Regions from separate parts of the Pseudomonas vesperimontis genome, predicted to be linked through region 3. Evidence: predicted binding sites of a transcription regulator. Region 3 holds the regulator's gene; each other region holds the start of a gene.
The links. The regulator sigma-54, encoded in region 3, starts transcription at its own class of promoters, with help from an activator protein. The targets are predictions, from matches to a motif close to ANTGGCATNNANNTTGCTNT.
Positions count from the first base shown of each region.

Region 1: a site for sigma-54 is predicted at 7,748-7,767, ahead of flgB (flagellar basal body rod protein FlgB). Genes of this name have one in related genera too.
Region 2: a site for sigma-54 is predicted at 4,919-4,938, ahead of nirB (nitrite reductase large subunit NirB). Genes of this name have one in related genera too.

Region 1 covers NZ_CP149803.1:2,441,769-2,452,190, forward strand. The annotation lists gene flgJ (flagellar assembly peptidoglycan hydrolase FlgJ) at 1-1,055, opposite strand, end outside; gene WF513_RS11610 (flagellar basal body P-ring protein FlgI) at 1,073-2,176, opposite strand; gene flgH (flagellar basal body L-ring protein FlgH) at 2,188-2,907, opposite strand; gene flgG (flagellar basal-body rod protein FlgG) at 2,990-3,775, opposite strand; gene WF513_RS11625 (flagellar basal body rod protein FlgF) at 3,822-4,562, opposite strand; gene flgE (flagellar hook protein FlgE) at 4,768-6,084, opposite strand; gene flgD (flagellar hook assembly protein FlgD) at 6,139-6,807, opposite strand; gene flgC (flagellar basal body rod protein FlgC) at 6,833-7,276, opposite strand; gene flgB (flagellar basal body rod protein FlgB) at 7,292-7,699, opposite strand; gene WF513_RS11650 (bacterioferritin-associated ferredoxin) at 8,007-8,225, shown strand; gene bfr (bacterioferritin) at 8,518-8,988, shown strand; gene grxD (Grx4 family monothiol glutaredoxin) at 9,050-9,376, opposite strand; gene WF513_RS11665 (molybdopterin oxidoreductase family protein) at 9,497-10,422, opposite strand, start outside.
Region 2 covers NZ_CP149803.1:2,023,747-2,034,168, reverse strand. The annotation lists gene WF513_RS09765 (molybdopterin-dependent oxidoreductase) at 1-1,865, opposite strand, end outside; gene nirD (nitrite reductase small subunit NirD) at 1,899-2,234, opposite strand; gene nirB (nitrite reductase large subunit NirB) at 2,231-4,699, opposite strand; gene WF513_RS09750 (thioesterase family protein) at 5,039-5,491, opposite strand; gene WF513_RS09745 (ABC transporter ATP-binding protein) at 5,745-6,539, opposite strand; gene WF513_RS09740 (ABC transporter permease) at 6,560-7,552, opposite strand; gene WF513_RS09735 (CmpA/NrtA family ABC transporter substrate-binding protein) at 7,610-8,998, opposite strand; gene WF513_RS09730 (transcriptional regulator) at 9,505-9,822, opposite strand; gene WF513_RS09725 (hypothetical protein) at 10,032-10,422, shown strand, end outside.
Region 3 covers NZ_CP149803.1:2,965,317-2,975,738, reverse strand. The annotation lists gene pmbA (metalloprotease PmbA) at 1-1,113, shown strand, start outside; gene WF513_RS14155 (HPr family phosphocarrier protein) at 1,178-1,450, opposite strand; gene rapZ (RNase adapter RapZ) at 1,463-2,320, opposite strand; gene ptsN (PTS IIA-like nitrogen regulatory protein PtsN) at 2,323-2,796, opposite strand; gene raiA (ribosome-associated translation inhibitor RaiA) at 2,812-3,120, opposite strand; gene WF513_RS14135 (RNA polymerase factor sigma-54) at 3,312-4,826, opposite strand; gene lptB (LPS export ABC transporter ATP-binding protein) at 4,963-5,688, opposite strand; gene lptA (lipopolysaccharide transport periplasmic protein LptA) at 5,691-6,233, opposite strand; gene lptC (LPS export ABC transporter periplasmic protein LptC) at 6,220-6,789, opposite strand; gene WF513_RS14115 (HAD family hydrolase) at 6,797-7,336, opposite strand; gene WF513_RS14110 (KpsF/GutQ family sugar-phosphate isomerase) at 7,336-8,310, opposite strand; gene WF513_RS14105 (ATP-binding cassette domain-containing protein) at 8,551-9,360, shown strand; gene mlaE (lipid asymmetry maintenance ABC transporter permease subunit MlaE) at 9,360-10,157, shown strand; gene mlaD (outer membrane lipid asymmetry maintenance protein MlaD) at 10,157-10,422, shown strand, end outside.

The sequences.
Region 1 (10,422 bases), 520 kb from region 3:
TCGCGGGCAAACTGCTCGGGCTTGTCGGTAGTGGCTAAGGCTTTTTCGTAACGACCGTTGTTCTGCAAGAAGCTCACGTAATCATCAAAGCTGTGGGCGAAGGACTCATAGGCGCGGAATGAGGCCGCTTCCTTAACAGCTTTGCCGCCCTTGAACTCAGTGGTCAGCACGCGCGCTGAGTCGCCTTCCCAGGTGTTGTGGGTTTTGATGCCAAACAGGTTATGGCTGCTGCTGCCGTCTTGCTGACGAATAATTGATTTACCCCAGCCGGTTTCCAACGCGGCCTGTGCCACTAAATAGCGTGGGTCGACGCCAATCTTCTCGGCGGCTTGTTCAGCCATCGGCAACATGGCGGCAATAAATTCATCTTTCGAGCCAAAGGCTGCTTTGCCAGGCGCCAGTGGCGGCTGGGCAATACGCCGCCCGGTAATGGCGTCCATCCCACTCAAAGCCAGTGCTGTGTCTGCAGGGGCAGCAAACGTCTTGGCGGGTATCCAATCGTTTTGCGCCAGTGGCTGTGCGTCCGCCGCCGTAGCGGTCGGCACGATGCCCGCGAGCAAACGGTCTGTCAGTTTGCTGGGCAGGGACAAGCGCCGTTGGTTGAGCAAGGAGCTGTCATCGCGGCTGCTTTCAACCTGAGCCAATGGTTTAACCGGCGCAGCTGGGACCGCCTCGTTCACCTGAGCAAACGGATTGGGCCGGCTGTCGGCTTCTTTGATTTTGGACATCTGCCGCACCAACACGTCGGCCAAGCCAATACCGTTTTGGTGGTTGGACAAGGTGACCGACAGTTGTTGGTCGTGCATGTCTTGGTAGGTTTTGCTCTCGTTGCTGTTCATAAAGTTGCCCTCACCAAACGCCTCGTTAGCCGAGCGCATGGCTTTGAGCATTTCATTGAGAAACAGCGACTCAAATTCTTGAGCGACTTTCTTGATGTTTTTTTCGCTGTCGCCGCCCACCTTGAACTGCTGCAAGCGGCCTAGGTCGTTATAGGCGCCACTGTCTACCGGGCTTTTAGCCCCACCGAGTAAACCGGCTGAGAGTCGAGAGTCCATTTTGGGCGTGCCCTCCCTTAAATCACAATCAGGTCAGCCTGCAGAGCGCCGGCTTGCTTAAGCGCCTCCAGGATGGCCATAAGGTCGGAAGGCGAAGCGCCCACCTGATTCACCGCGCGGACGATTTCATCCAGCGTGGTCCCGGGGCCGAACTTGAACATGGGCTTGGCTTCTTCATCAGCATTGACCCGTGAGCGCGGCACCACAGCCGTCTGGCCGCCGGACAAAGCGTCTGGCTGGCTGACAATCGGATCTTCGGTAATGGTCACTGTCAGGCTGCCGTGGGTGACTGCAGCCGGCTGCACGCGCACGTTTTGGCCAATCACGATGGTGCCAGTACGCGAGTTGATGATGACCTTGGCCACAGCCTGGCCGATCTCAACTTCGAGGTTTTCCAGAATGGATAAGTAGTCCACCCGCTGACCCGGGTCGAGGGGCGCGCTGACGCGGATCGAACCTCCATCGAGCGCTTGGGCCACACCTGGGCCAAGCAGCTCGTTGATGTGGTCAACAATATTTTTTGCAGTGGTGAAATCTGGACGATTGAGGTTGAGCGTCAGGCTGTTGCCTTGATCAAAACCGCTCGGTACCGGCCGCTCGACCATTGCCCCGCCGGGTATACGCCCTGCCGATGGCACGTTGACGGTGATGCGTGAGCCGTCGCCGCCTTCGGCGTCAAAACCACCGACCACTAAGTTGCCTTGGGCGATGGCGTATACGTTGCCGTCGATACCTTTAAGCGGGGTCATCAGCAAGCTGCCGCCACGCAGGCTTTTCGCATTACCGATGGAGGATACGGTGATGTCGATGGTCTGCCCGGGCTTTGCGAACGCCGGTAGGTCAGCATGGATCGACACCGCCGCGACGTTTTTCAGCTGCACGTTGCCACCCGCCGGCACCTTGATACCGAACTGCGCCATCATGTTATTGAAGGTTTGCACGGTAAACGGCGTCTGGGTGGTTTGGTCACCGCTGCCGTTAAGGCCAACCACCAAGCCGTAACCAATTAACTGATTACTGCGCACACCTTGGATGCTGGCAAGGTCTTTCAGCCGTTCGGCCTGAGCCATTGAAGCCAGTAACACAGCGGCAGCGGCGATGAGGTATTTACTAAGCGTCATGGTGACCATCCTCAGAACGGCCACATTGGGCTAAGAAAGAAACGGCTCATCCAGCCCGGCTGCGAAGCATCAGCAAAGGCACCGGTCCCCGAGTAGGTGATGCGAGCATCGGCGATGCGGGTCGAGGACACGGTGTTGTCAGTGGCGATGTCATCGGAGCGGACCAAGCCGGCAATGCGCACCAGTTCGTCGCCGGTATTAAGGGTCATCCACTTTTCCCCGCGCACCAGCAGAATGCCATTGGGCATCACTTCGGCCACCGATACGGTGATTGAGCCGGTAAGGCTGTTGCTTTGCCCAGCAGCGCCAGAACCATCCGCTGAACGCGCTGCATCGAAGCTGGCGTCCAGACCTAAGGTGTCATTGTTCAGGCCCAGCGCACCGATGGAGGCCAGCGGATTTTTCGGCGTTACCGCCATGCCGAACAGGTTGGGTATGCCGAGGTTGGCCGAGCTGTCTTTGCTGACCTGGCTGTTGCTGTTCTTGCTGGCTTGGGTGCGCTCATTGAGGGTAATGGTAATGATGTCGCCCACGCGGTAAGCCTTGCGGTCACCGAACAAGCCATTGTCAAAACCAGCTTGGTAGATGGAGCCATTATTTTGCGAGGCAGGCAGCGGCGTGCGCGGCATTACCGGGGCGTAATAGGGATCGTCCGGCTTAGGCGCGGGCGCCATGCAGCCGCTCAATGCCAGAGGGCCAAGCAGTGCACTTAGAATAATTAGCCGGTTCATATCGATTACCTCAGTTGTTGCATTCTGCTAGGTGAGGACCTTGTTGGGTTACGCCGCTTCGCGTCTAACCCGCCCTACGCCATTAAAGATTCTGTGAAATAAAGCCGAGCATCTGGTCCGCAGTGGAAATGACTTTGGAGTTCATTTCATAGGCGCGCTGAGTGGTGATCATGTTCACCAGCTCCTCCACCACACTGACGTTGGAGTTTTCCAAGGTGTTTTGCAGGGTGGTACCTAGGCCATTCAGGCCCGGTGTGCCGACTTGCGGCGCCCCGCTGGATGCAGTTTCCAAGAACAGGTTATTACCGATAGCCTCCAGCCCCGCCGGGTTGATGAAATCGGAAATCTGCAAGTTACCAACGATCTGCGGCTGCGGGTTGCCGGCAGTGGTGACGGATACGGTGCCGTCTTCGCCGACAGTAAAGGTGCGCACTTCATTGGGCAGAACAATGGCCGGCTCCAATGCATAACCGTTAGAGGTCACCACCTGGCCATCGGAGTTGAGGTGGAAACTGCCGTCGCGGCTGTAAGACACCGTGCCGTCTGGCAGCAACACTTGGAAGAAACCGCGACCGTTAATCGCCATGTCTAGCGGTTGTTCGGTGGTTTGCAGGCTACCGGCGGTGAAGATTTTTTGCGTGCCCACCACTCGCACCCCGGTACCCAGCTGCAAGCCAGACGGCAGTTGGCTGTCTTGGCTAGACTGGCCGCCCGGTTGACGACGAATTTGGTACAGCAGGTCTTCAAACTCGGCGCGATCACGTTTAAAGCCGGTGGTCGAGACGTTGGCCAAGTTGTTGGAAATGGTGGTCAGGTTCATGTCCTGAGCGGACAAACCCGTCTTACTGACCCACAGTGCCGGAAGCATATCGATTCTCCTCGGGCGTCGTATTACCGACGCCGCGTGCTGGTAATTAGGTCATTTGCAAGACGCGCGCCATGGCTGCCGAATTGTCTTCGGCAGTGCGCATCATCTTCACTTGTAATTCAAATTGGCGAGACAGCGAGAGGATCGCGGTCATCTCTTCCACGGCGTTGACGTTGCTTGACTCAAGAAATCCCGAAGTGATTTCCGTAGTTGCATCGGCCTGCACCGGGCCTTGGCCTTTGAAGCGAACCAAACCGTCGGTGCCCTTCTCCATTTGTTTGAGGTCCGGATTGACCAGCTTTAAGCGGTCAACCTCAGCCAACACATTTGGCGCTTCACCCAGCGCACGAATGCTGATGGTGCCGTCTTTACCGATTTCGATTTTCTGCTCAGGCGGCACGGCAATTGGTCCGGCGTTGCCCATCACCGGCAAGCCATTGCCGGTGCGCAAAACACCCAGCGCATCAACGTTCAAGCTGGCAGTGCGCACATAGGCTTCGGTGCCGTCAGGAGCCTGCACCGCCAACCACCCTTTGCCGCCAATCGCCACGTCCAGATCGCGACCGGTTTCTTGCAGCGAGCCTGGCGTGAAATCAGTGCCGGGGCGCTCACTCATGGCATAGACCCGCGACGGTAAACCGTCACCGAAGATCGGCATGGAGCGCGCCTGCTCGAAATCCCGGCGAAAGCCATTGGTGGTGATGTTCGCTAGGTTGTTGGCGTGGGCACGCTGGGCCAGGGTGTTGTTGTGGGCGCCAGTCATGGAAACGTACAGCATCTTGTCCATGGTTATTCTCCGAGTTGGGCGTGTCGCCCGTTGCTCTATACAAGGTATAAAGCAATGCTTGTGCCAGCACTCAAAAAATAAAGATAACTAATTGTTTTATATGAATTTTAATAAATAAAAAGGCTCCGAATGGAGCCTTACAAACAATCAAGTGGCGTATTTTTGCCGCCGCCGACAGGCACGTGCCTACCGCCGGCCAACCCGATTAACGCAGGTTGATAATGGTCTGAGTCACCGCACTCTCAGTTTCGATGGTCTTGGCGTTGGCCTGGTAGTTACGCTGAGCGACGATCAAGTTGACCAGCTGATCGGACAACTCAACGTTGGAGTCCTCCAGCGCGCCAGACTGCAACGCACCTAAGGTGCCGCTGCGCGGCGTGCCTCGTACCGGCTCACCTGACTCAAAAGACTGCACCCAAGCGGTTTTACCCACTGGCGTCAGCCCTTGCACATTGGCGAAGTTGGCCAAGATAACCTGCCCTTGAATATTCGACTGGCCATTGGTGTACCGGGCAAAAATCACCCCGGTATCGTCGATTTCAAGCCCTGCCAACTGGCCAGTGGTGTAACCATCTTGGCTGACGCTATTGACCGCGAAGGTGCTGGCAAATTGAGTGGCCTGACGTAAATCAACATTCACCCCGGTCGCACTCGCGGTTGCGCCGTTGCTTGACCATACCGGCGGGATCGCTGTGTCTGGCGCTGCCGGCACCCAGGTGGTGAGGTCGATGGTGCCGTCTGCGCCCACGCTAAACCCGGTTGGAGCAGAAGCAATAAGAGCGGGGATATCTAGCTGACCCGCTGAGGTGAACTGCAGGTCAACCGAAGAAGGCGTGGTCAGGGCTGGGTTGTCCGGGCTGCGGCCATCAATCAACACGTTCATCTGCCAGTTGTTTGGCCCGGTCTTGAGAAAGTACTGGGTAAACACATGGGAGTTACCCTGAGTGTCATAAATATTGGTCGACGTTGATGAGTTGTAAGACGTGGGGTCAGCCGGATCAAATGGCACCGTGGTCGGCACTAAGTTGGTGGAGTTAAGGTTAAACGTTTGGTCCAGATTACTGGTCGGTAACGGTGCTTGGCTGGCCGTCTGGATTTGCAGGTCAGCCACCACACCATTCTGCAAATTATTATTAGCATCCACCGTATAACCCTGCAGTTTGTAGCCAAAGTTATTGACCATAAAGCCGTCACGGTCGGTACCGAAGTAGCCAGCACGGGTGTAGCTCACATCGCCGTTATTGCTGGTTTGAAAGAAGCCATTGCCGTTGATTGCTAAATCTAGGGCGTTTTGCGTGTTGTTAATGTTGCCTTGGTTAAACAGCTGCGACACGTTGGCGAGCAATACACCGCTGCCTTGAGGATTCTTACCAGAACCCAAAACAGACGCGGCATATACATCGGCGAACTCGGCGCGTGATTGTTTAAAGCCTGCAGTGCCCGCGTTGGCGATGTTGTTGCCGGTCACATTGAGGTCGCTGGTGGCGGCACGCAGACCGCTAAGACCGATATTGAAACCCATGGAAGACTCCTTTGCCGGACAGCCGGCAGCTAAAACCTGGCTAAAAGCTGTTGGTTACTGACCGATCATCTGCACTTGCGACATAGGCACACTACCAAGCCCGGCAAGGTTCAACATCAGCTCACTGCCGCCCAAGGTCACGCTGTCAACGTTGGCCGGTAGCAGGGTGTAAAGGCCCTTAGTGCCCTCGGCATAAGATGCCTGCGCTTCAAATTTGTAGGTGCCCGGCGGCAATAGATTGCCGCTGGCATCTTTGCCATCCCAAATAAAGCTGACGTTACCGGCCGCTTGCTCACCCAGGTTGATGCGGCTTACCGCAGCACCGGACTTGTCGTAAATATTGACGGCGACGTTACTGCTGCTGGTTGGCAAAATCAGGCTAGCTTTGAAGCTCTCGCTGGTATCAACCACAGCTTTGTCGCCCGGCACGATCACCTTGCGGCCCACCAGTGACGAGGCCTGCAGCGCCTGAGAAGACTGATAGCCGGTGACCAGCGAACCCATGCTGGTATTCAATTTTTCAATGCCCTCAACCTGGCTGAACTGCGCCAGCTGGGCGATAAACTCACCGTTGCTTTGCGGCTCCAGCGGGTTCTGGTTATTCAATTGGGCCACCAGCAGATTGAGGAACTCGTTCTTGCCGAGTTCCTTCTTCTGGTTGCTGTCTTGTTTGATCTGGTATTGATCCATCGTCGAAAGGCTGACATCGCCAACAGTACTCATAACCCTGCACTCCTTATTCGCTGGCTTACTGACCCAAGGTCAATACGCGCTGCATCATCTGTTTGGCGGTGTTCATCAATTCGGTGTTGGTCTGGAAGGCCCGGCTGGCGGAAATCATGTCAGCCATTTCTTCCACCACATTGACGTTGGGGTAATAGACGTAGCCGCCTTCATCCGCCGCTGGGTGGTTAGGTTCATAGCGCGGCATCAGGCTGCTCTGGTCTTCAACCACGCCCAGCACCTGAACCCCGGCACCGGCATTGTCTTGGTCGGCAAACAGCGAACCACGGTCACCGCCTTGCGCGGACTGATAAACGGTGGCGAACACCGGGTGCCGCGCGCGGTAGGTTTGGTCAATGCTTGAGGAGACAGTCTCGGCGTTGGCGATGTTGCTGGCGATGGTATTAAGGCGAGTGCTCTGGGCACTCATACCCATCCCGGCGATATTAAAAACACTGCTAAGTGACATGGCTTCAGGCTCCTATTAGTCGCCGCGCAGGGCACTGGTCAGCCCTTTGAACTTGCTGTTGAGCAGGGTAAAACTGGCCTGGAATTGCACCGAGTTTTCCGCGTAATTGGATTGTTCGATTTGCAGATCAACGGTGTTCTGGTCGATCGATGGGCTCATTGGCGTGCGATAGGCGAGGCCCGCGTCACCGGCTGACAGGCCTTCAGCAGCAATGTGCTGGTTGTCTGTTCGATTCAGGCTGACCGCGCCGCGCGAGCCCTTGGCACTCTGCTCAGCCAAAACGCTGGCAAACTGCAGATCACGCGCCTTGAAGTTGGGCGTGTCCGCGTTGGCGATGTTGTTGGCCAACACTTCAGCGCGCTGGGTGCGGAAGCTGAGGGCTTTTTCGTGAATGCCGAGTGCTCTGTCGAAACTGATGCTCATGGTCAGAAACCTTTGCTCGTTGGCGGTACTGTTTTGCGTACAAGACCATAAGCAAAGCCTGTGCCATTTTATTTATTGCATATTTATCAGTCACTTAAGCTGTAGATGCGTTAATAAAAGCGGCAAAGCGGCAAGCGCTTTCCGCCCTCGGCAAGCAGGCGGCAAGGCGCTGGCAACGCAAGGCCGACGTCACGCGCAACAGGTTGCCGACCAGGGAGCATCACGCAATAACATTTAACTTTGACAAGCATTCTCATTAACATTAGTATCTTTAGCACCAGCCACTGCCCTGCCATGAGTGCTCACCATGTATGTCTGTCTTTGCGAAGGTGTTACTGACAGTCAGATCCGCGAAGCCATCTACGAAGGCTGCTGCAGCTACCGTGATGTGCGATCAACCTTGGGTGTTGCCAGCCAATGCGGCAAGTGCGCCTGCCTGGCCAAGCAAGTGGTACGCGAAACATTGAGCGAAGTGCAAAGCAGTCAGGCGGCCATGGCCTACCCGGCCAACTTTGTAGCGGCTTGATAGCGACGCACTGACAAACCGGACCTTGCGTCCGGTTTTTTATGCCCCGCTGTTTATAGCGCCACACACCCACACTCGCAACGCGGCTTAAGCCCGTGACAGCGCCAGCGCCAGCGCTCATAGTCTCTGGCCTTCCTATGTGCCGGCAAATCAACACGTTAGCGCTAAAATGCACACCTTAAACATACTTACTCAGACTGATTTTAACTTTGATTTCAACCGCTTAGGTTTGACAGTCGAAAACCTGCAGCCCAGAATCAGGCGCTAATTCCCCTGCAAGGCAGACGCAGACATGAAAAGCGACAAGAAGGTCATCCAGCATCTGAACAAGATCCTCGGTAACGAGCTGGTCGCGATCAACCAGTACTTCCTGCACGCACGCATGTATGAAGATTGGGGCCTGAAGAAAGTCGGCGAGCATGAGTACCACGCGTCCATCGACGCGATGAAGCACGCGGACAAGCTGATCAAGCGCATTCTGTTTCTCGAAGGCCTGCCTAATCTGCAAGACCTTGGCAAAATCCTGATCGGTGAAAACACCCAAGAAATGCTCGAATGCGACCTGAAAATCGAACACAAAGCGCACATCGACCTGAAAGCAGCGATTGCCTATTGCGAAAGCACCGGTGACTTCGCCAGCCGCGAGCTATTAGAAGACATCCTCTGCGCTGAAGAAGACCATATTGATTGGCTGGAAACTCAGCTCAGCCTAATCAAATCAGTCGGCCTGCAGAATTACCTGCAATCGCAAATGGCCGAATAAACGCCTGCGCCATAAACAACAAACCCCGCACTTGGCGGGGTTTGTTGTTTATGCAGCCTGCTTACGCGTCAGCTTTTTGCGTGGCGTCTTTGATCAGGGTCTGCAGCTCGCCCTTATCAAACATTTCCGCAAGGATATCGCTGCCGCCGACCAGCTCGCCACCCACCCACAGTTGCGGGAAGGTTGGCCAGTTGCCGTACTTTGGCAGGTTGGCGCGAATTTCTGGGTTTTGCAGAATGTCGACAAAGGCGAACTTTTCACCACACGCCATCACAACCTGTGACGCTTTGGAGGAAAAGCCGCACTGCGGAGCGTTCGGTGAGCCTTTCATGTACAGCAGAACGGTGTTGTTAGCGATCTGCTCTTTGATGGTTTCGATGATATCCATTGGGCACCTCAGGGCTTAACTTACCCGACTCTCGGGTCGGCACGGTGGCGGCATTGTAGCGAAAAGCCGAGCGTAATGCTCGGTCTTCCCGGTGACTTTGCACGCCTCAGCAAACCGCTGTCAGGCCGCCTCCACCTGTACCGGCACGCCGTTGAGCGCGGCGTTACCCGACAATGCGTCGAGTTGCCGCTCATCGGTCAGGTCGTTGGCGCTGGCGCCCGGTTGCGCACTGGCAATGCTCATCTGCACGCCCGGGCGCGCATGCCCCCAGCCATGCGGCAGGCTGACCACGCCCGCCATCATCTCGTCGCTGGCCGCTACTTGCACCTCAATCACCCCAACCCGCGAACGCACGCGCACTAACTGGCCGTCGCTGAGCCCGCGCTGGCTAAGGTCTGCCGGGTGCATCAGCAGCTGATGACGCGGCTTGCCCTTCACCAGCCGATGGTAGTTGTGCATCCACGAATTATTGCTGCGCACATGGCGACGGCCAATCAGCAGCAATTCGCCGACCATAGCCGCTGGCTCTGCAGCAAAGCGTTGCAGGTCAGCCATGATCACGCTTGGCGCAGCCTGCACCTGCTGGTTACTGGTTTTCAGCCTTGCCGCCAAGTTGGGCTTGAGCGCACCTAAGTCGAGCCCATGCGGGTGCTCACGCAGTGTGGCAAGGGATAGCTTATGGGCGGATTTATCGCCGTAAGTACCAAAGCGCAGGCCCATATCAATCATCTGCTCGGGGGCCATGGTCGGCTTCAGTGCGGCGCCCGTCTTGGCGGCAAACGCCTTGGCCAGGCCAACAAAGATTTCCCAGTCATGCAGCGCGCCTGCAGGTTTAGCCAGCACCGCTTCATTGAAGCGGGTGACATTGCGCACCGCGAACATATTAAAGGTGGTGTCGTAGTGATCATGCTCCAGCGGCCCAGTTGGCGGCAGGATCAAGTCGGCATAGCGAGTAGTTTCGTTGATGTAGAAGTCAATGCTGAGCATAAACTCCAAGCCATCCAGCGCCTGCTCCAGTTGACGACCATTGGGCGTGGACAGCACCG
Region 2 (10,422 bases), 940 kb from region 3:
AGGGCTTCCGGCGCGTGGCCGAACAACCGGGCAGCCGAGCCGGTGCGGCTCATGCCATGCCACTGGTCACGCAGTCGGCCGGTATTGAGGGTCAGCGAGTAGCGCGTATCGCGTTTTTCCTTGGGCGCGCGATAAGGGTCGGCATGAAACTGCGCGCGTCCGCTTGGGGTTGGAAATTGGCCATCGCTATACAAGCGCGCCGTTCCTTCAGTAGCGCCGGCCGGGAACGGCCATTGCTGCGGGCCTTGGTTATCAAGCAGCGCGTAGCTCAGCCCCGAGAGGTCGAGATCGCGATGGGTGGTCAGGTGTTTGTATTCTTCGAACAGTGCACTGGGACTGGCGAAGTCGAACAGGCTGGGCAGGCCGGGGCGGAGCAGTTTTTCTAAACGGCGGGCGAAATCTGTGGTGATCGCCCAGTCTGGCCGTGCCTCAAAAGGCGCGGACACGGCGCGGCGTACATGGCTGACGCGACGCTCGGAGTTGGTCACCGTACCTTCCTTTTCGCCCCAGCTGGCCGCGGGCAGCAGCAGGTCAGCGTAGTGGCAGGTCTCGGTGGTGAAGAAGGCTTCCTGCACCACCACGAATGGGCAGGTGGCGAGGGCTTCGTGCACTTTATTCTGGTCGGGCAGCGATTGCGCCGGGTTGGTACAGGCGATCCACAGGGCTTTGATCTTGCCAGCGTGTACCGCGTCGAACAGTTCGATGGCGGTTAATCCGCTGGTCTCCGGCAGGGCGTCGACGCCCCAGTACTGCGCGACTTCGGCGCGATGCAAAGGGTCGGCGGCATCGCGATGGCCCGGCAGCAGGTTAGACAGGCTGCCGGTTTCGCGACCGCCCATGGCGTTCGGCTGGCCGGTTAGGGAGAAGGGCCCGGCGCCAGGCTTGCCAATCTGTCCGGTGGCCAGGTGCAGGTTGATCAGCGCGCTGTTCTTGGCGCTGCCGCTGCTCGACTGGTTGAGGCCCATGCACCACAGCGAAAGAAAGCTCGGTGCGCTGCCGATCATCTGCGCGCAAACCTGCAAGGTTTCCTGGCTGATGCCGCACAGTTCGCTGACCATCTGTGGGTTGTAATCGCGCACCAAGGTTTTTAGAGCATCGAAACCCTCAGTGTGCGCCTCTATATAGGCGCGGTCGATCCAGCCTTCCCACAGCAGGATATGCAGGATGCCATGGAACAACGCGACGTCGCTGCCCGGCAGGATCGCCACGTGCAGGTCGGCCAGGTCGCAGGTGTCGGTACGCCGTGGATCGATCACGATGACCTTCATCTGCGGGCGCTTGGCCTTGGCTTCTTCCAGGCGGCGGAACAATACCGGGTGGGCAAAGGCCATGTTGGAGCCTGCGATCAGCACGCAGTCGCTTTGTTCGATGTCCTCATAGTTGCAGGGCGGTGCGTCGGCCCCAAGGCTGCGCTTGTAGCCAACGACTGCCGAACTCATGCACAGGCGCGAGTTGCTGTCGATATTGTTGGTACCGACCAGGGCGCGAGCCAGCTTGTTGAACGCGTAATAATCTTCGGTCAACAGCTGGCCCGAGATATAGAACGCCACGCTGTCCGGGCCGTGTTCGCGGATGGTCTCAGTGAACACATTAGCCGCATGATCCAAGGCGTTGTCCCAGCCCGTGCGCGCTCGGGCCAAGCCCTTGCCCAGACGCAGTTCGGGGTACTGGCCGCGAGCATCGAGATCGCCGGTCAGGTGCAATATCGCGCCTTTACTGCACAGCTTGCCAAAGTTGGCCGGGTGATCCGGATCACCCTTGACGTCGGTGATCGTCTCGCCGTCGTGTTCGATCAGCACGCCGCAGCCGACGCCGCAGTAGCAGCAGGTCGAGGCGGTGATGCGGATCTCAGCGGTTACAGACATGGCGTGTGATTCCCAGATGGCAGAGGGCGGGCGTCAGGCGCAAGCGGCTGTAGCGGCCGTGTTCAGCAGGGCCAGCAGTACGCGGCCGTTTTCCACCTTAGCCTCGTGCCGGTGGGCGCAGCCCTGGTCCGGGGCCACGACTTCGCCGCTGGCCAGCTCGATTTGCCAGTTGTGCAGCGGGCAAGCCACCCGCTTGCCGTAGATCAGACCCTGGGACAGCGGACCACCCTTGTGCGGGCAGCGATCGTCGAGGGCGAAGACCTGGTCGTCGGCAGTGCGAAAGATGGCGATATCGCCTTTGGGCCCGGCGACGATGCGGGCACCCAGCGGGTTGATTTCATTCAGGTCGCAGATATCCAGCCAGTTCATGCGTGCGTCTCCAGTTCCAGCAATGCGATGCGGTCGAATTCTTTCTTCAGCTGCGGTTTGGCCAGCTGTTCCTTCCAAGGGTCCTGCTCGAACGACAGCGAGAACAGCAGGCGCTCATGCAAGGCCTTGCGCTGCTCGGCGTTCTCCAGCACGCCTTTCTTGATATGTTCCATACCCACGCGCTGCATGTAGTGCACGGTGCGCTCAAGGTAGAAGGCTTCTTCGCGGTAGAGCTGGAGGAAGGCCAGGCTGTATTCCATGACGTCTTCGGCGGTCTTAACCTTGACGAAGAACTCGCCGGCCTCGGTCTTGATTCCGCCGTTGCCGCCGATATAAAGCTCCCAGCCGGAGTCGACGCCAATGATGCCGACGTCTTTGATGCCAGATTCGGCGCAGTTACGCGGGCAACCGGAGACCGCCAACTTGACCTTGTGCGGCGACCACATATTGAACAGTGCGTGCTCAAGGTCGATGCCCATCTGCGTCGAGTTTTGCGTACCAAAACGGCAGAATTCGCTGCCGACGCAGGTCTTCACGGTGCGGATGGATTTGCCGTAGGCGTGGCCGGACGGCATGTCGAGGTCCTTCCAGACGCCGGGCAGGTCCTCCTTCTTAATGCCTAGCAGGTCGATACGTTGACCGCCGGTAACCTTGACCATGGGCACGTTGTATTTGTCGGCGACATCGGCGATGCGGCGTAGCTCCGAGGCGTTGGTGACGCCGCCCCACATGCGCGGTATCACCGAATAGGTGCCGTCTTTCTGGATATTGGCGTGGGCGCGCTCGTTGATAAAGCGAGACTGCGGGTCGTCCTTGGCCTCGCCTGGCCAAGTGGAGATCAGGTAGTAGTTCAGCGCCGGGCGGCAGGTGGCGCAGCCGTTCGGCGTGCTCCAGTTGAGGAAGGTCATGGTTGCCGGGATGCTGATCAGGTGCTGTTCACGGATCGCCTTGCGGATCTGACCATGGTTGAGGTCGCTACAGCCGCAGATGGCTTTTTCGCTCTTGGGCTTCACGTCCGCAGCGCCGCCGACGGTATTGATCAGGATTTGCTCAACCAGGCCAGCGCAGGAGCCGCAGGAGCTGGCGGCCTTGGTCTGCTTTTTGACATCATCGACCGAGAACAGCCCGTGTTGCTGAATGGCTTTGACGATAGTGCCTTTACACACACCGTTGCAGCCGCACACTTCCATGTCATCGGGCATTGACATGGCCTTGTTCTGGCCTTGATGGCCGGTGTCGCCAATGGCGTTTTCGCCGATGCCGGCCGCACCAAACATCAGGTGATCGCGAATCTCGCTGACGTTGTGGTTTTCGCGGATCTGACGGAAGTACCAACCGCCGTCGGCGGTGTCGCCATAGAGGCAGGCACCAACCAGGACGTCGTCCTTGATCACCAGCTTCTTGTAGACGCCGCCGATGGGATCAGAAAGGGTGATGGTTTCGGTGCCTTCGGCGCCCATAAATTCACCGGCGGAGAACAGGTCGATGCCAGTGACTTTGAGTTTGGTCGAGGTGACCGAGCCCTGATAGCGGGCGAAGCCGAGTTGGGCGAGGTGATTGGCGCAAACCTTGGCCTGCTCGAACAGCGGTGCCACTAGGCCGTAGGCGATACCACGGTGGCTGGCGCATTCGCCGATGGCGTAGACCCGTGGATCGAAGGTTTGCAGGGTGTCGTTGACCAGGATGCCGCGGTTGCAGGCGATCCCGGATTGTTCCGCCAAATCACTGTTGGGGCGGATACCAGCGGCCATCACCACCAGGTCAGCGGGGATGACGTCACCGTCTTTAAACTTCACCGCGCAGACCCGGCCTTCGCCGTTGTCCAATAGTTCGGCGGTGAGCTTGGGCAGAAGGAACTTCAGGCCACGGTCTTCCAGCGATTGCTGCAGCAAGCGTCCGGCGGTGGCGTCGAGTTGGCGCTCCATCAACCAATCGCCGAGGTGCACTACGGTGACATCCATGCCGCGCAACTTAAGGCCGTTAGCCGCTTCCAGGCCCAGCAGGCCGCCGCCGATGACTACCGCATGCTTATGGGTCTTGGCAGTTTCCATCATCATCTGGGTATCGGCGATGTCGCGGTAACCGATCACCCCGACCAGGTCTTTGCCTGGAATTGGCAGGATAAACGGGTTGGAGCCGGTGGCGATAAGCAGGCGGTCGTATTCGGCCGATGTGCCGTCATCCGCAATGACCAGGCGCTTCTTGCGGTCGATGCTGACCACCTTACGGTTGAGCATCAACTGGATGTTGTTTTCGGCATACCAGTTGAGATCGTTGAGCACGATTTCCTCAAAGGTTTGCTCGCCGGCCAACACAGGGGAAAGCAGGATGCGGTTGTAGTTCGGGTGCGGTTCGGCACCGAACACCGTAATGTCATAGAGATCTGGGGCGAGCTTGAGCAGCTCTTCTAGGGTGCGTACACCCGCCATACCGTTGCCGACCATTACCAGCTTGAGCTTTTGCATGCTGGCTATCTCCTGAATAAAAAATCGCGTAGAAGGTGTCCAGAGCACTGTGTAAGGCTGCTCCGCGACGGCTCGAAGAAGGATTGCCCTAAACGGCAGGCCAAAAAAAAAGCGTCCCGCCAGTTACCTAGCGAGGACGCCTTTGTCCAAGATCCCGATCTACCGGGAAGTGCTGTCCTCTTCGTTGAGGGCTGCGCTTTATTAAATTGTAATTTTAATAATGCAGGGCTTGTGCCAACTTGTGATGTGCCGAGTTAAGCGGGACACAGCGCATGTTGCCGAGTATGAGCGCGCTGTTATGCACTTTTTGAAGACGCCCTGCGCTGCATTGGTGCGCGTTTATTGGGCCGGGTTAAGCCAGTTGACCTTGTTGAATTTTTCACTGAAGGCTGCAGGCATTTGCACCACCTTGCCCAGTGTGTAGTTGAAGAAAACAAAGCCGGATTTGGCCATGGCCACTAACGCGCCGTCAGCGGGGCGTGTGATGCGAAAGGTAATATCGCCGCCATAAGGGTTGAAATCCATTACGCCGACCTCGAACAGCAATTGATCGCGGGCATGCGCTTCCGCGCGGTAAGTGGTAGCGAGGTCGGTGACGATGATGCCAGTGCCGCCTTCTTGGGTTTCTTCGATGCCAAATTCAAACAGAAAGCGTGCCCGCGCTTCGGAAATCATTGAGATCATCGAATCGTTGCCGAGGTGGTTGGCGGCATTGATATCGGTCACCCGCACAGTCAGGTGGGTGGCGTAGCAGAACTGGTCTTCGGGAAATTCAAGGGTCAGGCGGGCCATGGACGATTCTCGTTCGGGCGTGAGGGGCGTGTGACGTGGTTGCGCTATTGTACGCGGCCAAACAGTGGCACGAGATGTCAGTTAGCGCGCGAATTAACGCCGTGTTTTTACCCTATGAGTTTGCAGCTGCCTCTAGGGCACGGAACGATACAGCTGCCGGGCTGACTGTATCTGTTCGGCACTCCCTCTGTTCTTACCAGGCAAAGTTACCGCTCAGCCAGGCCTGCAACTGGCTGAGTAGTTTTGGCGCTGTTTAGGCGGCCGGGCGCAGTTGCTTCTGGTAGAGGAACTCCAGCACGGCAGCGCGATACTCGTGGTAGCGCGTATCGTGGGCCAAAGCGATGCGTTCACGCGGGCGCTCCAGCGCCACCTCAAGAATCTCGCCAACACCGGCCGCCGGACCGTTGCTCATCATCACAATGCGGTCGGACAGCAGCACGGCTTCGTCGACATCGTGGGTGATCATGATCACCGTATTACCGAGGTCGGCATGAATCTCCATCAGCGAGTCCTGCAGATGGGCACGGGTCAGTGCATCAAGGGCGCCGAAAGGTTCGTCCATCAACAGTACTTTGGGCTGCATGGCCAGGGCGCGAGCGATGCCAATACGTTGTTTCATCCCCCCGGAGATTTCGCTGGGGCGTTTGTCCTTGGCATGCATCATGTGCACCAGGTGCAAGTTGTGCTCAATCCATTCACGCATTTCACGGCGTGTTTTTTTGCCCTGGAACACCTGGCGAACGGCCAATTCGACGTTCTGATAGCAGGTTAGCCAAGGCAGCAAGCTGTGGTTCTGGAACACCACAGCGCGCTCCGGCCCTGGTTCATTGACTTCGCGGCCATCGAGGATCACGCCACCCGTGGTGGCCTGATGAAGGCCCGCAACAATATTCAATACAGTAGATTTTCCGCAGCCGGAATGGCCGATCAAGGAGACAAATTCGCCCTTGTCGATTTTCAGATTTACGTTCTGCAGTGCGCAGTACAGACCCTTGTCGGTGGGGAAGCTGATGCCAACGCCGGTTAGTTCAAGGTGTGCATGGTTCATGTAAGGCTCCTGAGTGTGGCTTAGCGCAGGTCAGCGTTTTTGTCCCAGCTAACACGGCGCTGGAGCATAAGCATAAGGCGATCGAGAACGAAGCCGATCAGGCCGATGACAACCACCGCGACCATAATCCGACCCAGTGAGTTGGAACTGCCATTCTGAAACTCATCCCAGATAAACTTCCCCAGGCCTGGGTTTTGCGCGAGCATTTCCGCCGCGATCAACACCATCCAGCCAGTGGCGAGCGATAACCGCAGACCGGTGAATATCATCGGAATAGCGGCCGGTAAGACAATCCGGCGGACATGGCGCATCGGCGAGAGGCTCAGCACGCGGCTTACGTTCTGCAAGTCTTTGTCCAGGTTGGCGACCCCGACGGTGGTGTTGATCACCGTAGGCCACAAGCAGCACAACGCGACCGTGACCGCAGAGGTGACGAAGGATTTGGCGAACAACGGGTCGCTGCTGGTATAGACAGCGCTGACCACCATGGTCACCAGGGGTAACCAGGCCAGTGGTGATACCGGCTTAAAAATCTGGATCAACGGGTTGATCGCGTTATAAATGGGCTTGCTCAGGCCGCAGACAATCCCCAGCGGAATCGCCACCAGTGACGCTATAACGAAGCCTGTCATAACGGTGTACAGGCTGGTGAGTATCTGCTTGAAGAAGGTCGGCTTGCCTGTATAAGGACGAATGCTGACCTCGGCCTCAGGGTTTTTTGCAAGCTTATCGGCGTTTCGTTGTTCTTGGCGCTGGTAGAACGCATCGGCCTTTAGCTGTTCACGTTGGTGCTCCTTAACCAGGCCAACGAACTGAGTGGCCACCTGTGTTGGGCCGGGGAACTTGCCGAGGCTGGTGTTGATACTGCCGGCAGCAATCTGCCAGAACAGAAGAAACACCAGTACACCAATTATCGGCAGCAACAGGTTCGGCAACCAGCGTTCAAGGGCTATGCGCTTGGCAGATTTAAGGCTGTCTTGAATGGGTTGTTGTGCCGCAGCGGGATTGCTCATTGTCGTTTACTCGATACAGAGGGGGCGAATGGTTCGCCCCCTAAGGCAATGGCGAATTTAGAGCTCGGTATCGGCTTTCAGACCAATCGAGAACTGGTTGATGTAGGCGTTGGGCTTGCGTCCATCGTAGGTCAGGCCATCGATAAACTCATTGGTCGGCGCGCGAAAGCCCTCTTCGGCGGCTGGCGGGAAGTCCTCAGCTTTGGCTTTGCCTTCGGCAATCAGCTCATCAGCGGCACTGCGATACACCGCCGGCAGATACACCTGCTTGGCAATGTCGAAGTACCAGCTATCCGGCTTAACTTCGCCGATCTGGCCCCAACGCCGCATCTGCGTCAGGTACCAGATGGCGTCGGAGTAGAAGGGGTAGGTGGCGTTGTAGCGGAAGAACACGTTGAAGTCAGGTATGTCGCGAACATCACCTTTTTCATACTCAAAGGTGCCAGTCATCGAGTTGGCAATTACCTTGGCATCTGCGCCGACGTACTCAGGACGAGAAAGGATTTCTACGGCTTCTTTGCGGTTGGCATTGTTATTTTCATCCAGCCACATGCCGGCGCGGATAAGAGCCTTGATCAGGCGCTTGTGGGTTTCCGGGTTGGCGTCGGCCCAGCCTTTGGAAACGCCCAGTACTTTTTCCGGATTGTTCTTCCATATCTCGTAGTCGGTGATTACCGGCACGCCGATACCCTTGAACACAGCGGCCTGGTTCCAAGGCTCACCCACGCTATAACCATCGATGGTGCCAGCTTCGAGGGTAGCCGGCATTTGCGGGGGTGGTGTAACCGAAAGCAGGACGTCGGCATTCAGCGTGCCGGTAATGTCGCCTTTGGCCGGGGCATAGAAACCAGGGCTGATTCCACCTGCGGCGAGCCAGTAGCGCAGCTCATAGTTATGGGTGGAAACCGGGAAGACCATGCCTAGGTTGAAGGGCTTGCCTTTGGCCTTGTACTGCTCAATCACCGGCTTCAGGACATCGGCCTTGATTGGGTGCACCGGCTTGCCGTTTTCCATCGGCACATGCTTCTTCATTTCCTCCCACACGGCATTGGACATGGTGATGGCGTTGCCGTTGAGGTCCATGGAAAAGGCGGTGACGATGTCGGCCTTGGTGCCGAAGCCGATGGTGGCACCCAGAGGTTGGCCTGCAAGCATGTGAGCGCCGTCAAGCTCGCCGGTGATCACGCGGTCCAGTAGCACCTTCCAGTTGGCCTGCGCCTCCAAGGTTACGTAGAGGCCTTCTTCTTCGAAGAAGCCCTTTTCGTAAGCGATGGCCAGCGGTGCCATATCGGTTAGCTTAATAAAGCCGAGTTTGAGTTCGTCTTTTTCCAATTCGGCAGCCAGGCTCATCTGCAGGCTTAGCGGGTTGAGTAACAGGGCAGCGGCGCAGCTGAAGCCGGCCAAGGTTTTTTTCAGTAAGGAACGGCGAGTATTGAAATGACGCATGGTGATTCCTCAAGTCTCAGAAACGAAAAAAGACGTCAACGGTCAACGCTGCCAGCTTGAGCAGGTTGCCTTTGACGTCTTTGTCTATTCGTCCCGATCACCGCCGTTGGCGATCTGAAGACGGGTGTAAGGTCTACGAGTGTCTTAGCAAGGGGCTTGCCAGCTTTGTTAGATGCCACGCGTGCTATTGCATATAAGGTCCTAAGGAGACCTCTATAGATTCTCGAATAGCGGATTAAATTTGTTTAAATACAGAATGTTAGGATCAATATCTAATTATGTTTGTAGTTATTGAGTAAATAACTGAGCAGTTATTCAGCGCTTCCCAGCCAGCCCATTCAGGCACCATCACGAACCATAGTCGTGCAGCTAAGCGCTTGCTTGAACGCTTTTGGTTCGCTGGGATTAGGCGCGAGGGCAACGCTTCGCTGGCCGCCGCTTCGCCTCGCCTCATTTCGCTAACGTCTTCATCCACCTGCTGTGTGGGCGCATTGCTCGGTGCAGCGTTACTGCGCAGCGGGTCGGCGCTGCGCTTCTTCGGTGAACTCCTTAAGCCAACGCAGTACTTCAACTGCTTCCCAGCGCGTGGGGTCAAACATGGCATAGGCCAGGCCCTGGTAACCGACCACATCCAGCTGGCGGTGATACCCGGCACGCTGCAGTAAGGCTTCGATCTCCGCAAAGCAGGTGTTGAAGTGCACCCGGTTAAACGGCGTTTTGCCCTCGGTGACGATGCCTTCAAGCTGTAATTCATTGACGGTGACCCGGACTTTTTCCAGGGGCATGCGGTTTACGCTGTGTTTCAACTGCAGTACGTCGAGCATCTGGATACTCCTGGTAACGCCTTGTATGAGCCTGTATTCAGGCTTGCACGGTTGGCTGGATGACATGGCCAAGGGTAATCGAAAAATACTGTACAAATAAACAGTATTCGATAATAGTAAGCCCACAGTCTTATCCGATACCTGTTCGATCTCTCCCGCTGTGCGCCGCAAAGTCGACGGCGACAGGTACTGCAAAGGAGTCACTGACAATGCAACAGATGCTGATGACAATTGTGCTGTCGAGCCTCTTGGTCGGTTGCGCGCAACCGCAACGTGATCAACCTCGCGCCAATGGCTCTTACCTAGTGATTGAAAACGGCCAGGCGTGGGCCGTGTTGGTTGCCGATGGTAAGCGCGTGGAGGAGCAGGGTACGGTGGTGGACATGATCAAACTGCCCAGCGAAGGCCTGGCCGTGGCCGCCAGCTACGTGGTGGAAACGGCTAATTGCGGGCGTGTGCAATGGTTGAGTGAACGCTCCGATGCAGCCGACGGCATGACTAATCGGATGTCGCTGCACAGCGGCAACCAATTGGTCCAGAGCGGCTGTGTGATAACCGAGGGCCTTAGTCGGGTGTGGACGGTACTCGATTACTCCGGCT
Region 3 (10,422 bases):
ACGTCGGCCACCGGGGACGCGGCTATTCGCGAGACGGTGGCGGCGGCTCTGGCCATTGCCAAACATACCTCCGAAGACGAATGCGCGGGTTTAGCGGATGCCGGGCTGATGGCGCGTGAGTTGCCGCAGTTGGACCTCTATCACGCCTGGGCGATCACCCCAGAACAGGCCATCGAACAAGCACTACGCTGCGAGGCAGCGGCATTTGCGGCAGACCAGCGGATCAAGAATGCTGATGGCACCACCCTTAATACCCATCAAGGTTGCCGGGTTTACGGTAACAGCCATGGTTTTATCAGTGGCTATGCCAGTACTCGCCACAGCCTGAGCTGCGTGATGATCGCCGAAGCCGATGGGCAGATGCAGCGTGACTACTGGTATGACGTCAATCGCCAAGGCGAGTTGCTGGCGGACGCCGGCAGCATTGGCCAGCGCGCTGCTGAGCGGGCGGTGAGCCGTTTGGGTGCGCGGCCGGTGCCAACCTGCGAAGTGCCGGTGCTGTTTGCCGCAGAGCTAGCCGGTGGCTTGTTTGGCAGCTTTTTAGCGGCTATTTCGGGCGGCAACCTGTACCGCAAGTCGTCATTTCTTGAGGGCACCTTGGGCCAGCAATTATTCCCCGAGTGGCTAACGCTGGGTGAACGCCCGCATATTCCGCGCGCGCTCGGCAGTGCCGCTTTCGATGGTGATGGTTTGGCAACCTATGCCAAATCTTTTGTTGAGCGTGGCGAGTTACTCTCTTACGTACTCGGCACATACTCCGGGCGCAAGCTGGGTATGCCCAGCACGGCTAACTCCGGCGGCGTGCATAACCTGTTCGTCAGCCACGGCGATGAAGACCAAAAAGCCTTGCTCAAGCGCATGGGTCGCGGCCTGTTGGTCACTGAGTTAATGGGCCAAGGTCTGAACATGGTCACCGGTGATTATTCGCGTGGCGCGGGTGGTTACTGGGTAGAAAACGGCGAAATCCAGTTCCCGGTGCAGGAAGTCACCATCGCCGGCAACATGCGCGACATGTTCAAACAGATTGTCGCGGTGGGCAGTGACGTGGAGTTGCGCGGTAATATACGTACCGGCTCGGTGCTAATTGAGCGCATGACGGTGGCAGGTAGCTGATTTACAGGCATAAAAAAGGGGCTGTCGCTTAAGCGTACAGCCCCTTTTTTATGCCGTGGGCGTTTTACTCGCCTTCGTCGAAGAAGTTGTTGATCAAGTCACTCAGGGCCGCCAGTGCGTCGTCTTCCAACTCGCCTTCGGTATGCACGTGCACGGCTGTGCCTTTACCCGCAGCCAGCATCATCACGGCCATAATACTTTTGCCATCAACCAAGGTTTCTGGGCTGCGGCCGACCTTCACGTGGCAAGGAAAGCGCCCAGCGACGCCAACAAACTTGGCGGCTGCGCGGGCGTGTAAACCCAGCTTATTGATAATGGTGATTTCGCGTGCAGGCATCGCGGTAATTCCTTAACTGAGGTCGCGGTGGCGAATCTGCACGTTTTTTAGGATGGGTTTTAGCGTTTCACCCAGACGGCTGGCCAGGTACACCGAACGGTGATGGCCGCCCGTGCAGCCAATCGCCACCGTGACATAGGCGCGGTTGCTGGCAGCAAAACGCGGCAACCATTTGCTCAGGTAGGCGAGGATGTCTTGGTACATGTCTTCGACATCGGCTTGGGCCGACAGGTATTCAATCACAGGTTGGTCGAGGCCCGAGAAATCGCGCAGATCTGGCTTCCAATAGGGGTTCGGCAAGCAGCGCACATCGAAGACCAAATCAGCATCCACTGGCATACCGCGCTTAAAACCAAAAGACTCCAGCAAAAATGCAGTACCCGGCTCAGGCTGGTTAAGCAGGCGTAACTTGAGGCTGTCGCGCAGTTGATACAGATTGAGGTGAGTGGTGTCGATCTTCAGGTCGGCCAAGTCGATGATCGGCCCCAGCAGCAGGCTTTCGTCGGCGATGGCCTCAGCCAGCGAGCGGCTTTCGTTGGTCAGCGGATGGCGCCGGCGGGTTTCTGAGAAGCGTTTGAGCAGCGTTTCTTCGTCGGCATCCAGGTAGATCACATCGCACTTGATATGCCGAGCACGAACTTCCGCGAGCAACTCGGGAAAGCGCTGCAGATGGCTCGGTAAGTTACGTGCATCAATCGACACCGCGACCTGCGGGTGCAGCAGTTCGGTGTGCACCAGCGCGCGTTCAGCGAGTTCAGGCAGCAGGCCGGCGGGCAGGTTATCAATGCAGTAGAAACCGTTATCCTCGAGCACATTGAGGGCGGTGCTCTTGCCGGAGCCGGAGCGACCGCTGACGATGATCAGGCGCATGCTCAGGCTCTATTGAGTTGGTTTTGTGTGTCGACTACCACTTGGTACAGCGCTTCGCTGCTTGCGGCTTGGCGCAGGCTGGCACGTACCTCACTGCGGTCGAGCATGCTGGCGATTTGTCGCAGCAACTCTAAGTGAGCATCCGTGGCCGCTTCTGGCACCAGTAGGACAAACAGTAGGTCCACAGGCGCACCGTCGATGGCGTCAAAATCCACCGCGGCATCTAAGCGCAGCAGCGCGCTGATGGGCGCTGTACAGCCCGGCAGGCGGCAGTGTGGAATGGCGATGCCGTTACCGAAACCGGTGGAGCCGAGTTTCTCGCGGGCAATTAGGCTTTCGAAAATATCTTGGCCATCCAGGTCAGGCAGCTCACGCGCCACCAGGTTGGCAATCTGTTCGAGAACACGCTTTTTACTGCCGCCCGGCACGTTCACGAGGGAACGACCGGGGGTCAGGATAGTTTCAAGTCGGATCATAGGAGATAGACGACGTCAGCGAGCCATAGCACCCTGTTGACGATCGAGCTGTTTTTCCTTGTGTTTGATGAGTTGTCGATCGAGTTTGTCAGTCAATAAATCGATGGCGGCGTACATGTCGTCATGCTCGGCATTGGCGACGATTTCACCGCCTGCGATATGCAGGGTCGCTTCGATTTTCTGCTTGAGCTTCTCGACCTCCATGATGACTTGTACGTTGGTGATTTTGTCGAAGTGGCGTTCTAATCGGCCGAGTTTTTCGCCGATGTAGTTACGCAGGGCGTCGGTCACATCCAGCTGGTGTCCACTGATGTTGACTTGCATACCGCTTTCTCCTTGTTGCCGTGTGTAAGAAGCAGGTAATAGACCTGCCGCCGGAACACTGTGGCGTGGAAGACGCTGTCAGAACAAGCCCGCAGCCACCGCTAATTGCTTAGTTGCAGTATGGCTGCTTAGCAAAATATGTGGCGTAGGGTGTTGTGCGCAGAATGAGCTGTCTTCCTTCTTGTGGCTGCCTAAATCAATCGCTTGCGCTCACTGGAAGGCGCTATTGCGAGGGATTCACGGTATTTGGCGACCGTGCGGCGGGCAACTTGAATGCCTTGTGCTTCCAGTAGACCAGCGATCTTGCTGTCACTCAATGGCTTTTTCGCATTTTCCGCGGCGACCAATTTTTTGATGATGGCGCGAATAGCTGTGGACGAACATTCGCCGCCCTCAGAGGTGCTGACATGGCTGGAGAAGAAGTATTTCAGCTCATAAATACCGCGCGGGGTGTGCATAAATTTCTGCGTGGTTACCCGCGAAATCGTCGACTCATGCATGCCCACCGCCTCCGCGATATCGTGCAGTACCAAGGGCTTCATCGCCTCGTCGCCGTAATCGAGAAAGCCGCGTTGGTGCTCGACTATTTGCGTCGCCACCTTCATCAAGGTCTCGTTGCGGCTTTGCAGGCTTTTGATAAACCAGCGCGCTTCTTGCAGTTGGTTACGCATGAAGGTGTTATCGGCACTGGAGTCGGCGCGCTTCACAAAGCCGGCGTACTGGGCATTGACGCGCAGGCGCGGCATGGCTTCTTGGTTTAGCTCCACCAGCCAGCGCTCGTTGTGTTTACGCACGATCACATCAGGCACCACGTATTCCGGCTCGCTGGACTCGATGTGCGAGCCGGGGCGCGGATTGAGACTCTGAATCAAGTCTATGACTTGGCGCAGCTCATCTTCCTTGAGCTTCATGCGGCGCATCAGTTGGCTGTAGTCGCGGCTGCCGAGCAAGTCCAGGTAGTCGCCCGCCAAGCGTTGGGCCTCGTTTAACCACGGGGTGCTAGTGGGCAGCTGGCGCAGTTGCAAGAGTAAGCATTCGCCCAGATTGCGCGCGGCGATGCCGGTGGGCTCGAACTGCTGAATGCGGTGCAGCACGGCTTCAACTTCGTCCAGCTCAATGTCCAGTTCCGGATCGAAGGCCTCGACCACTTCTTCCAGGGTTTCTTCGAGGTAGCCTTGCTGGTTGATGCAGTCGATCAGGGTCACGCCAATCAAGCGATCTTTGTCCGACATCGGCGCCAGGTTTAGCTGCCAGAGCAGGTGGCTTTGCAGGCTTTCACCGCTGGAGGTGCGGGTGGTGAAATCCCACTCGTCATCGTCGTTGGTGTTGCTGGGCAAGCTGCTGGCGCTGGTTTGGTAAATGTCTTCCCACGCGGTATCGACCGGTAGCTCGTTAGGAATACGCTCACCCCAATCGCCTTCTTCCAAGTTGTCCACGGTCTGGGTGGCTTCTTGATAGCTGGTTTCTTGATAGGGTGCTTCGGGCTGTTCGCTGGGGCTGGCGCTTTCTGCGCCATCGGCCATGGGGTCCGAATTGTCGAAATCCTCGCCTTCTTCTTGGCGTTCGAGCATCGGGTTAGATTCCAATGCCTCTTGGATCTCTTGTTGCAGATCCAAGGTCGACAGTTGGAGCAAACGGATGGCCTGTTGCAGCTGCGGTGTCATCGTCAGCTGCTGGCCCATTCTCATGACGAGCGATGGTTTCATTGCAGACCTTATTTACCGGCGTCTATGCGCAATCCACTACGGGCGTTTTAAAAAATGCCACTTGGAAGCAAATTATATGCCTGACTCTAAGGGGTTTGCCTAGCCTTGGCTGTGGCCAAAAAGAGAAAAGCTGCAGTTACAGCTTGAACTCGTGCCCCAAGTAGACTTCTTTGACTATTTGGTTGGCGAGGATGGCCTCGGCATTACCTTCGGCGATCAGCTGGCCATCACTGACAATATAAGCTGTTTCACAAATATCCAGAGTCTCGCGCACGTTATGGTCGGTGATCAACACACCGATGCCCTTGGCCTTGAGGTGATGGATGATCTGTTTGATATCGCCAACGGAAATCGGATCAACACCAGCGAACGGCTCATCGAGCAAAATAAACTTGGGGTTGGTTGCCAGCGCGCGAGCGATTTCCACCCGGCGACGTTCACCGCCCGACAGGCTCATGCCGAGGTTGTCGCGGATGTGACTGATGTGGAATTCCTGCAGCAGGCCTTCGAGTTCTTTGCGCCGCGCTGCACCGTCGAGGTCTTTGCGGGTTTCTAAGATGGCCATGATGTTGTCAGCCACGCTGAGCTTGCGGAAAATCGAAGCTTCCTGCGGCAAATAGCCGATACCGGCGCGCGCGCGGCCATGCATCGGTTGATGGCTGACGTCGAGGTCATCAATCATCACCCGACCCTGATCAGCTTGGACCAAGCCGACGATCATGTAAAAACAGGTGGTTTTACCGGCGCCGTTGGGGCCAAGTAAACCGACGATCTGCCCGCTCTCGATGCTCAGGCTGACGTCACGCACGACTTGGCGACCTTTGTAGCTTTTGGCCAAGTGTTGGGCTTTCAATGTGGCCATTTTTACTGCGCCTGTTGTTCAGCGGGTTTGTTCTTTGGCTGGATCACCATATCAATGCGCGGACGTGGCGCGGTGACATTGGTGCCAGTGGCGCGGCCGGCATTGACGATTTGGCGTTGGGTGTCATAAACGATTTTCTCGCCTTCGAAGGTGTTGCCTTCCTGGATCACCTTGGCCTGATCAATTAGCACGACGCGCTCGTTGGCCATAAAGTACTGAATGGTCAGGCCATAGGCCTTAACGATCTGTTTATCGGCTGAGGGCTGTTGCTCGTAGTAGGCCGGCCTGCCGACTGAGGTGAAGACTTCAACATCGCCCTGAGCATTCTGGGTAATGGTGACAGTGTCGCCGGTGACTTTCATGCTGCCTTGGGTGATGACGACGTCGCCGCGATACACTGCCACGCCTTGTTTGTCATCGAGTTCGGCGCTGTCAGCCTGAATACGGATCGGCTGTTCGCGGTCGGATGGCAATGCCCACACGCTGGCACTGCCGAGTGCGACGCTGAGGCTGAGTAGTAGGGGGAGGGTATTAACGAGCCTCATGCAGACCTCTTACGTTGGACAGCAGGAGCATCCTGCCGTCATTCAAGTACGCTTTCATTCCTTGTGCCGTGGTCACCCCATTGGCCGCGTCGATTCTAACGGCTTGCTGGGTCTGCGCATATTCCTTCTCGGGGAAGATGGTCAGGCGGCTGGTGGTGAGAATAGTCGGGCGGCCTTTGGCATCAATGCGATCAACGCGAACGCTGTCGATCAATTCGACTTCAGTGCCGCCAGACGATACCTCACCACGCTCGCTGCGGATCTTCCAAGGCAGTTCTGTGCCGCGAAACAGGTTCATATTTGGGCGGGTCATCAGGGTGATATCACTGGCCCTAAGGTGCTCGACCTTGTCGGCGGTCAGCTCATAGTGCAGCTTACCGTCGGCTTGGTATTGCACGGTGTAGGTGTTGGTGGCGTAAAAATCGATGGCCGTGTCGGTCCCGGCAGCATTCGGCTGCTGGTTGAAGCTTTCTGGGCTGAGGTTCCAAAAGCCGAGTGCAGCCACAAGCAGAGCGACACCGGCGATCAGGGCAACATTGAATAATTTGCGGGGCATGATGAGCCTATAGATAATCGGCTTGAGCAGCTTCAAGGGTGCCTTGGGCGTGCATGATCAGTTGGCAAAACTCGCGTGCCGCGCCTTCACCGCCGCGCGCATGAGTGACGCCATGGGCATGTTGGCGGACAAAACTGTCGGCGCTGGCAACGGCCATGCCCAGCCCTACGCGGCGGATCACCGGCAGATCGGGCAGGTCGTCACCCAGGTAGGCAACTTGTGAGTAGTCTAGCCCTAGTTCACCCAGTAACTCGTCTAATACCACCAGCTTGTCTTCGCGGCCCTGATAAAGATGTTGAATGCCTAGGTTCTGTGCGCGGCGCTCAACCACCGGCGTTTTGCGACCGCTGATAATGGCGGTGCGCACGCCTGAATTGATCAACATCTTGATGCCATGGCCGTCGAGGGTGTTGAAGGTTTTGAACTCGCTGCCGTCGACCAGAAAATACAGCTTGCCATCGGTAAGCACGCCGTCGACGTCAAAGATCGCCAGTTTAATGGCCTGAGCGCGTTGCAACAGGTCAGGGTTGATCGCAGCAATTGTCATCACATCACTCCGGCGCGCAGCAGGTCATGCATATTTAATGCACCGACCGCCTGGTGGTTGTCGTCGATCACCACCAATGAGCTGATTTTGTGGTCTTCCATGATTTTTAAGGCCTCAGCCGCGAGCATTTCCGCGCGGGCGGTCTTGCCCTGAACGGTCATGACGTCATCAATGATGGTCTGGCGTACATCGATGCTCCGATCCAGGGTGCGGCGTAAGTCGCCGTCGGTGAAAACGCCAGCCAAGCGGCCGTCGTCCTCGGTCACCACGGTCATGCCCAGGCCTTTTTGGGTCATCTCCAGCAGCGCGTCGCGCAGCGACGTGCCACGCTTGACACGTGGCAAGCTGGCGCCGGCGTGCATGACGTGTTCCACCTTCAGCAGCAAGCGTCGGCCCAGGGCGCCACCGGGATGGGAGAAGGCGAAGTCTTCAGCGGTGAAGCCGCGCGCTTCCAGCAACGCAATAGCCAAGGCGTCCCCCAGCACCAGGGAAACCGTGGTGGACGAGGTTGGCGCCAGATTCAGCGGGCAGGCTTCTTGGGCTACGCGCGCGTCCAGATTCACGTCTGCCGCTTTGGCCAGCGGCGACTCCGGGTTGCCGGTCAGGCTGATCAGGGTAATGCCGAGGCGCTTGATCAGCGGCAGCAGGGTAATGATTTCTGCGGTGGAGCCGGAGTTGGACAGGGCTAATACCACGTCGTCGCGGGTAATCATGCCCATGTCGCCGTGGCTGGCTTCGGCGGGATGCACGAAGAAGGCGGTTGTTCCGGTACTGGCCAAGGTTGCCGCGATTTTATTGCCGACGTGGCCGGATTTACCCATGCCGACCACCACAACACGGCCTTTGCTGGCGAGGATCAACTCGCAAGCCTGCACAAAATCACCGTTGATACGTTGCAGCAGGTCCTCGATCGCTTCGAGTTCTAGGCGAATGGTGCGCTGTGCTGACTGGATCAGATCAGTTGACTGGCTCATGACTTCTCTGCGTTGTGCGGCTAAGCGACCGATTATAACGGTAAAGGTGCGCCTGCCCAGCCTTTCCAGCAACGGCGGGTGTGGCGTTGTGAAGTGTTTATCTCTGGCAACATGATCAATCTTGGGTGGGGATTGTCGCGGTGCTATAGTTCGCACCCATTTTCGGTACGCTCGACGACCCGTAGTGCCCTTTGTCCAGGGTGGTGCGTCAGTCAGGCAAGCGTTGAGCAAGGAGTCCAGATGAGCGCCGAGAACCCTTATGCAGTCGAGCTTAAAAAGCTGAGTTTTAAGCGCGGTGAGCGGGATATTTTTAAGAACATCGATATCAGCATCATGCGTGGCAAGGTCACCGGCATTATGGGGCCGTCTGGCTGTGGCAAAACCACGCTGCTGCGTTTGATTGCCGCTGAGCTCAAGCCCAGTCAGGGCGAGGTCTGGGTTAATGATGTGAACCTGCCAAGCCTGTCGCGCAGTGAGCTGTTCGACATGCGTAAGCAGATGGGCGTGCTGTTCCAAAGTGGCGCGCTATTTACGGACCTAGATGTATTTGAGAACGTTGCTTTCCCGCTGCGCGTGCACACCAAGCTGCCGGAAGAGATGATTCGCGATATCGTCCTGATGAAATTGCAAGCCGTCGGCCTGCGCGGGGCTTTAGATTTGATGCCAGACGAGCTTTCGGGCGGCATGAAGCGGCGTGTGGCATTGGCGAGGGCAATTGCCCTAGACCCGCAAATATTGATGTACGACGAGCCTTTTGTGGGTCAGGACCCCATTGCTATGGGTGTTTTGGTGCGTTTGATTCGTCTGCTCAGCGATGCGCTGGGGATCACCAGCATTGTGGTATCCCATGACTTGGCGGAAACCGCGAGCATCGCCGACTACATCTATATCGTTGGTGACACCCAGGTATTGGGCTGGGGTACGCCGGCCGAGTTAAAAGCCTCGCAAGATCCGCGCGTGCGTCAATTCATGCAGGGCATCCCTGATGGGCCGGTGCCGTTCCATTTTCCTGCGGCTAATTACCGCGACGATCTGCTGGGAGGGCGCTGATGCGCAAGACATCTGTGCTCGAACGGGTGCGCCTGTTTGGGGTGGCCGGTATCGATCTGGTAGAAACATTGGGTCGCTCGGTGTTGTTTCTACTGCGCGCCCTGTTTGGTCGTGGCTCGACCGGCCACAGCTTTCAGCTGCTACTCAAACAACTGTACTCAGTTGGGGTTATGTCCCTGGCGATCATTGTTGTGTCTGGCCTGTTTATCGGCATGGTGCTGTCGCTGCAGGGTTTTAGCATCTTGGCCCAATACGGTTCAGAGCAGGCGGTGGGGCAGATGGTAGCCCTGACGTTGCTGCGCGAGTTAGGCCCGGTGGTGACTGCGTTGTTGTTCGCTGGGCGTGCCGGATCGGCGCTGACCGCGGAAATTGGCAATATGAAATCCACCGAGCAGCTGTCGAGTTTGGCGATGATTGGTGTTGATCCGCTGAAATACATCATTGCACCTCGTTTGTGGGCGGGCTTTATCTCCATGCCGCTGCTGGCAATGATCTTCAGCGTGGTCGGTATTTGGGGTGGCGCGATGGTCGCCATCGATTGGTTAGGCGTTTACGAGGGCTCGTTCTGGGCCAATATGCAAAGCAGTGTTTCGTTTCGTGAAGATGTGCTCAATGGGGTAATCAAGAGCGTGGTCTTTGCGTTTGTTGTGACCTGGATCGCTGTGTTTCAAGGGTATGACTGTGAGCCGACGTCGGAAGGGATTAGTCGTGCCACCACCAAAACCGTGGTGTACGCCTCACTTGCCGTATTGGGGCTGGACTTTATTCTGACCGCTTTGATGTTTGGAGATTTCTAATGCAGAACCGCACGCTGGAAATTGGTGTCGGCTTATTCCTGTTGGCTGGGCTTCTGGCCTTTTTGCTGTTGGCCTTGCGCGTCAGTGGTTTGACCGTGGGCAGTAACGACGATACGTACAAGGTGTACGCGCACTTTGAGAACATTGCCGGTTTAACGGTCAGATCGAAAGTGACCATGGCGGGTGTGACGATCGGTAAAGTCACCGCCATCGACCTAGACCGTAACAGCTACATGGGGCGGGTCACCATGCAGGTGGATGATGC